2 regions of the Massilia sp. CFBP9026 genome follow, and region 1 is predicted to be linked to the other one. Evidence: predicted binding sites of a transcription regulator. Region 1 holds the regulator's gene; the other holds the start of a gene.
What was found. The regulator FNR, encoded in region 1, switches genes on or off when oxygen is low (the NO sensors DNR and NnrR bind a similar motif). The targets are predictions, from matches to a motif close to TTGATNNNNATCAA.

Region 1 (3,390 bases):
CGAGTTGGTCATCGCCCCGTAGCCGAAGGTCTGGGCCACGCCGGCGACGGTGGTCGAGTGACAGATGCGGGCCTGGTGGTCGCAGTTATTGGTGCCGAAGAATGATACCCATTTGCGCAGCAGGTAGGCTTGCTCGTTATTGTGCTTGGAGCTGCCGATCACCATCAGCGCATCGGGCCCGGCTTCCTTGCGCAGTTGGAGCAGCTTGTCGCCGATCTCGTCGATCGCCTGGTCCCAGGAGATGCGCTGGTACTTGCCATTGACCAGCTTCATCGGATAGCGCAGGCGATGCTCGCCGAAGGCGTGCTCGCGCACCGAAGCGCCCTTGGCGCAGTGGGCGCCCATATTGATCGGCGAATCGAAGGCGGCCTCTTGCCGCACCCAGACGCCGTTGGCGACGACGGCATCGACCGAGCAGCCGACCGAGCAGTGGCTGCAGACGGTGCGCTTGACCACGGTCGGCACCGGGGTATCCGCTACCGGGTCGGCCTGGGCCGGTTCGATCACGTTCAGCGGCAGGTGGCGCGCCAGGGCTCCGGCGCCGGCGGCAACGCCGGCCCCGACCAGGAAGCGGCGCCGTTTCAACGCGCTGTCGCGCGTGGACTTGACCAGTGACATATCGATTCCTCTGCTTGCCTACCAGTAGGCGGCGGTGGCGTAATAGCGGCGGATGTGATCCGTCTCGTGGTAGCCGCGCTTGACCTTGGGGTCGGGCGCGGCCGGGGCGGCCTGCGGTGCCGCGGTCGCCGGGGCGGCGGCAGCGGCCACCACCAGTGCGCCCAGGGGGGCGGCTTTCAGGAAGCCGCGGCGGGCCGGGTCGGGCTGGTCATGGGCTTGTGGATCATGCTTGCTCATCGGTTTCCTCTCCTACGCCGAAGCTTTCGGCCTCGATTGCCAGGAATGCCTGGGCGAAGCGCGCGACCAGGCAGTAATAATTGGCGCCATCGGCATTGGCGATGTCGTCCAACGCGCGCATGCACCAGGAGCCGATGTGGGCCTCGAAGAAGCGGCGCTGCACGTCGAGCGGCTGACGCCGGATGCCGGGCGTGCCGGCCACCAGCACGCGCATGGTCTCGCACAGCGCGCCGAGGTGGTCTTCGAACTCGCCCCGCCCCTGTATGCGCGCCAGGCCAAGCTGGGCCAGGTCTTCGCGCAGATGCGCGAGCGGCGTGTCGTTCATGTAGCCGGCCAGGTAGCGCGAGCCATACGGATCGACCGGCGGCGTGCCGACGCTGACGAACAGCGCGCTGAATTCATCGTGGACGAGTCGGGGGTCCATCACGCCGGATGCGACGGTCAGTTGGTCCCAGGCGCGTTCGAGCGCCGGGTCGCCGCCCTCGGCCAGGATGGGATCGCTGGACGCGAGCGCATCGAGCAGCGCCGCGTCGGGCGCGGCCAGCAGTAGCCGGGAGAGCAAGGCATACAGATCCGCCCTGGCCTGGTCTTCGCCGCCCGGCGGCAGGTCCGGTCGAACGATTGCGGTGGCAAAGGCGCTGCGATCGGGCACGGTCTCGGTTGTTGATGACACTGGGGAACACTCCAGTTGTTCAATTTATATGGCAGTGTAGGCCTCGATTGATATTGAGTGCGCACAGTTGCCTATACGGCTAAATGAACCCAGCATGGGTGAGCACGGGCGCCAAACGACCGGAACACAACGAATTTGTTTCTCAAATGCAATAAATGGCATTTGTTTGTCGAGATAAACGCTTCAACACGTCTATAATTCCGGTGTACCCGAACCAAGCGACCATCCCTCATGAGCCAGACCCTGTCCCGGCAAGCCGAGCCGCCTCTCAATATCCACGCCCTCAAGTCCTGCGCGCAGTGCAGCATGCACCAGCTGTGCCTGCCGATGGGCCTCGAAGACGCCGAGATCGACCGCCTGGACAAGATCATCGGCCGCCGTCGCCGCCTGGAACGCGACGAGCGCCTGTACAGCGTGGGCGAATCGTTCCGCAACCTGTACGCGGTGCGCTTCGGCCACTTCAAGACCTACCAGGTGAACGCGGCCGGCGAAGCGCAGATTACGGGTTTCCAGATGGCCGGCGAGCTGCTGGGCATGGACGCGATCAGCGGCACCCACCATTGCGACGCGGTGGCGCTGGAAGATTCCGAGGTGTGCGAGATCCCGTTCGCGCGCCTGGAAGACCTGTTCGGCGAAGTGCCGACGCTGCTGCGCCACTTCCACCGCATCATGAGCCAGGAAATCACGCGCGAGCAGAACGTCATGCTCTTGCTCGGCAATATGCGCGCCGAGCAGCGCTTCGCCGTGTTCCTTGTGAACCTGTCGGCGCGCTACGCCACCCGCGGCTATGCGGCCAACCGCTTCCAGCTGCGCATGTCGCGCGAAGACATCGGCAACTACCTGGGCCTGACGATCGAAAGCATCAGCCGCCTGCTGTCGCGCTTTAAAAAGCAGGGCTGGCTCGAGGTCGACAAGCGCGAAGTGACGCTGCTCGATCCGGTCAAGCTGAAGGCGCTGGCGGCCGGCACCGACGTGTGCAGCCCGATGGCCTGAAACATCATGGCGCCCGACCTGCACCTGCGTAGCTACGACCGCGTGCACTGGGGCGACCGCCACGACTTCGCCCAGCTGGTGCTGCCGGTGCACGGCGAAGTCGTGCTCGACATCGAAGAGCGGCGCGGCCGGCTCGATCCCCTGCATGGCGCGCTGGTGGCGCCCGGCGCCTGGCATGCGCAATCGAGTCCGGGCGCGAATGATTCCCTGATCGTCGACGTCGATGGCGCCGCCTTCGACGACGGTCCCTGGCAGCGCCTGCTGGAGCGGCCTTTCGTCACGCTGGCCCCTGCGGCGCGCAAGCTGGTCGAGTTCATGGGACTGATGGCCCGTGAAACTGGTCCACACCGCGCGCCGGCCCGTTCGCTAGTGCAGGGCTGGGTGCCGCTGCTGCTCGACACCCTGAGCCTGGACGCGCCGCGCGCCACCTCGCGCCTGGCGGCCCTGCTGGCACGGATCGAGGCCGCGCCCGGCCTGGCCTGGAGCACCGAATCAATGGCGAATGCCGCCAACCTGAGCGTCAGCCGCCTGCACGCACTGTTTCGCGAAGAGCTGGACAGCACGCCGCATGCCTGGCTGCTGGGCTGCCGCCTTGATTGCGCGCGCGGTCTGTTGACCCACAGCGCGCGCAGCGTGGCCGACATCGCCCTCGCCTGCGGCTTCTCGGACCAGGCCAGCCTGACGCGGGCCATGCGCCGCGTATTCGGTACCACGCCCGCTGCCTATCGGCGTGCAGGTCAAGAGAATCCACCAAAGCCGCAGTAGTCCCGGCCAAGACTGGATGCACGATCAGGTCCGAGAATCTCCTTTCAAAGGAGATTCATCATGTACACCGCTACTGGCGCGGGCGGACTGTCCCGCTCCACCCT
Region 2 (3,390 bases), on a different contig from region 1:
GTCGCGAACACGCGGCGCGCCTTGAGCGCCTCGACGAACGATGCGCGGTTCAGCGCCGTGCCGTTCGGGAGCAGCACGCCGGTGCGGTTGGTGAACGACGCGCCCCAGTTGGCGCAATGGTTGTCCTGGTTGGTGCTGAAGGCCAGGCGATAGCCCGCCTCCAGCAGCCGGTTGCAGGCGCCTTCGAAATTGCTGCGGCGGGTCTCGGTCTCGCTGACGTTGGTCGAGAAGGCGGTGCTGTTCATCACTTCGCACAAGGCCATCGCTTCGCCGCCGTCCTCGGTATAGGCGAGCGGCACGCCATCGACCTGGAACTGGCCCGAATGCGCCGGATGGTTGAACTGCCCTACCCAGCCGCGCTCGCGCATCAGCGTGTACAGGGCCGCGTAGTCGCCGCGCGGCGTGCGCGTGTCGGCCATCAGCTCGCCTTTGGCATTGGTCTCCCAGCCCAGCAGCTCGTCGCTGTTGAAGATGTTGATATGGCCGCCGTTGCTGATGACGCCCCATTCCAGGCCATACACTGCGAGGAAGTCCGGGTTCTTTTTGGAGAAGCCGGCTGCGCTTTCCAGGCCGGCGCGGTACAGGGCCCTGGCGGCGGCGGGGTCGGCATCCGGCGCGCTGCCCTCCGAGCCGTCGTACATGTGGTTGTGTTCCGAGGCGACCAGGATGTCGAGGCCGCGGCCGCGCGCATAGGCGAAGGCGTGGTCCGGGCCGTGCGGCGCCTTCAGGGGCGATTGCGCGCCCTTGCACTCGGCGATGTCGGCGCCGCCGTCGCTGTGGTTGGTCTGGCTGTGCAGGTTGCCGAGATAGACCGTGTAGGGCAGCGCGCCCGGCGCGGCGACGGCCGCCGGCTCGAAGGCGCGCGGCAGCGGCGAAAATGCCGGCATGGCAGGCAGCAGCGGCGCACCGACCGCGATCTCCCAATCCTGCTCGATTTCCTCATGCGCATCGCCGCGCACGGTCGCGCGCAGCCGGACGCGGTAGATGCCGCTCGGCGCGGGAGACAATCCCAGGCGGCCGGACCAGGGTACGGCGACCGTCATTTCATCGCCGGTGAACGGCGCCGCGCCGTGCCAGCGCAGGGCCACGCGGCCGTCGGGGCGCATCAGTTCCACCCGCCAGTCGACCGTGTCCGTGCGCGCCAAGCCGGGATAGGCGAACTGCAGGGTGAAAGTCCGACCCGGGGCCGCGCCGGCCTGGAACGGCGCGAGCAGGGTGGCTTCGAATTCCTGGTGTTCTGCGGGGGCGGCTTGCGCCAGGCTGCAGCACAGCGACAGGGCCAGAAGTGGGGGCAGGAGCGAGGTTTTCATGATGCAATTTTTACAATTTCATGCCTCAGCCATATTGATCAGCCTCCCGCAAAAATTGTCATTTCGTCCACTAGCTTTGATGAATTTCAACCATGACAACTTGCAACGCGCGGGATAGCCGTTTATGTTGGCAGCCTCATGATCGACAAGCTCGAACTCACCCACCTGCGCACGCTCGACGCCCTGAACCGCTTCGACACCATCTCGGCTGCGGCCGAGCACCTGGACGTCTCGCAACAGGCAGTCAGCCTGCAGCTCAAGAAGATCCGCACCATCCTGGGCGACCAGCTGTTCGTGCGCACCGGCCAGGGCATGGCGCCGACGCCCTATGCGAAGCTGATCGCGCCCCACATCGGCCAGGTGCTGGCCCAGCTGAACGGGATTCCACTGCCCTTCGAGGTCCGGCCCGAACACGCCGAACGCACGCTGGTCATCTCGGGCACCGACTACACCCAGAAGGTGATCGTGGCCGACCTGGTGCGCGTGCTGCGGCGCGAGGCGCCGAAGGTGAAGGTGGCGGTGGTCGACATCGAGGTCAGCGCCCTCACCCGCAAGCTGCACCAGGGCGACATCGACCTGATTTTCACGGTGGACGGTTACGTCGCGCCGGGCCTGGTGACGCGACCGCTGTTTCTAGAGCAGTACCGCTGCGTCACGGGCAACCGCGCCCTGGCCGGCGGCGGCGTCATGCCGCTCGAGAAGCTGGTGGAGCACGACTTCATCATCACCAACCCGGGCATGGCCAGTTTCACGGGATCGGCCGACGGCTGGTTCGCGCGCCAGGGATTGCAGCGGCGGGTGGCGGCGTCGGCGCCGTCCTTCTTCATGGCGCTGGAATACCTGAAGGGATCGGACCTGGTCGCCTTCATGCCATCGCGCCTGCTGCCCTGCGAGGGAGTATTCGAGATCGCGTTGCCCAAGTACCCGCCCGGCTACCAGGTCGTGGCCGCCCACCATCCGAATACGCAAAACGATGCTTTCATCACCTGGGTGCTGGAGCGGGTCGGATCCGGCCTTGTATCCGCTACAAGCCGCGCTTGATTGCGGCGGCGGGTGCGCATGCCTAAGCTGGCGCCTTTCAACGCAAAGGAACCCGCATGAGCATCGAACGCATCAATCCCCCTGCACTGTACGACGGCGCCCCGCATGGCCTGTCCCACGCGACCATCGACCATGACACCGGCCTGGTATTCGTGTCGGGCCAGGTCGACTGGGATCGTGAGTACAAGGTCAGGCACACCACCCTGGCCGAGCAGACCGAAGGCGCGGCGCGCAACCTGATCGCGGTGCTGGAGGCCGCCGGATCCTCGGTCGAGCAGATCCTGCAACTGCGCGTCTACGTGCGCGGCGAGATCGGCGAGCACCTGGAGACCGTGGCGCCGATCCTGGTGCGTCACCTCGGCCTGCCGCGCCCGGCCCTGACCGGCATCGGGGTGGCCTCGCTGGCCTCGCCCGACACCCTGGTCGAAATCGAGGCGGTGGCCAAGCGCCGCGCGCAAAATGTTTAGTAAACCGGCTAAACAGATGGGTTGAAACACGGTAAGGATTGCCCGGAAACCAGTCTCCACATATAAGTTGCATTTGGGTATAGTGCAACTAAAACAGGCGGCGCCTATCGCTGCCGCCACGCGTGGAGACTTCATGACGGCCAGACTCAATTTCGGACAACTCTCGATCGCCGTGGGTGCGGCATTTCTGTTTAGTGCGGCCCCCGCCCTGGCAGCCCCGCCGGGCAGCCCGGCCGAAGCCGTGGACGTCTTCATCGGCACCGGCGGCGACGGCCACACCTTCCCCGGCGCCAGCCGCCCCTTCGGCATGGTGCAGCTCAGCCCCGACACCCAGCACCGCCACTTCCGCCAGAGCTATCCCTGGGCCTCGGGCTACAACTACACCGACAGCTCGATCCTCGGTTTCTCGCACACCCACTTCTCGGGCAGCGGCCACTCCGACCTGGGCGACGTGCTGCTGATGCCCTACAGTGGCGAGACCAAGCTGGAGCCGGGCTATCCGGAGCGTCCGTTCTCGGGCTATCGTTCGCGCTTCTCGCACGACCAGGAAAAGGCCGAACCGGGCTACTACG

Region 2: the regulator FNR is predicted to act here: its motif matches at 1,387-1,400, upstream of SOM28_RS24715 (CehA/McbA family metallohydrolase).

The regions. Positions count from the first base shown of each region.
Region 1 is NZ_JAXCWH010000001.1:388,231-391,620, reverse strand. It holds gene SOM28_RS01650 (formate dehydrogenase subunit alpha) at 1-618, opposite strand, end outside; gene SOM28_RS01645 (formate dehydrogenase) at 637-855, opposite strand; gene SOM28_RS01640 (TorD/DmsD family molecular chaperone) at 842-1,528, opposite strand; gene fnr (fumarate/nitrate reduction transcriptional regulator Fnr) at 1,760-2,521, shown strand; gene SOM28_RS01630 (helix-turn-helix transcriptional regulator) at 2,528-3,286, shown strand; gene SOM28_RS01625 (DMT family transporter) at 3,347-3,390, shown strand, end outside.
Region 2 is NZ_JAXCWH010000014.1:53,651-57,040, reverse strand. It holds gene SOM28_RS24715 (CehA/McbA family metallohydrolase) at 1-1,310, opposite strand, end outside; gene SOM28_RS24710 (LysR family transcriptional regulator) at 1,449-2,351, shown strand; gene SOM28_RS24705 (RidA family protein) at 2,408-2,818, shown strand; gene SOM28_RS24700 (GH92 family glycosyl hydrolase) at 2,952-3,390, shown strand, end outside.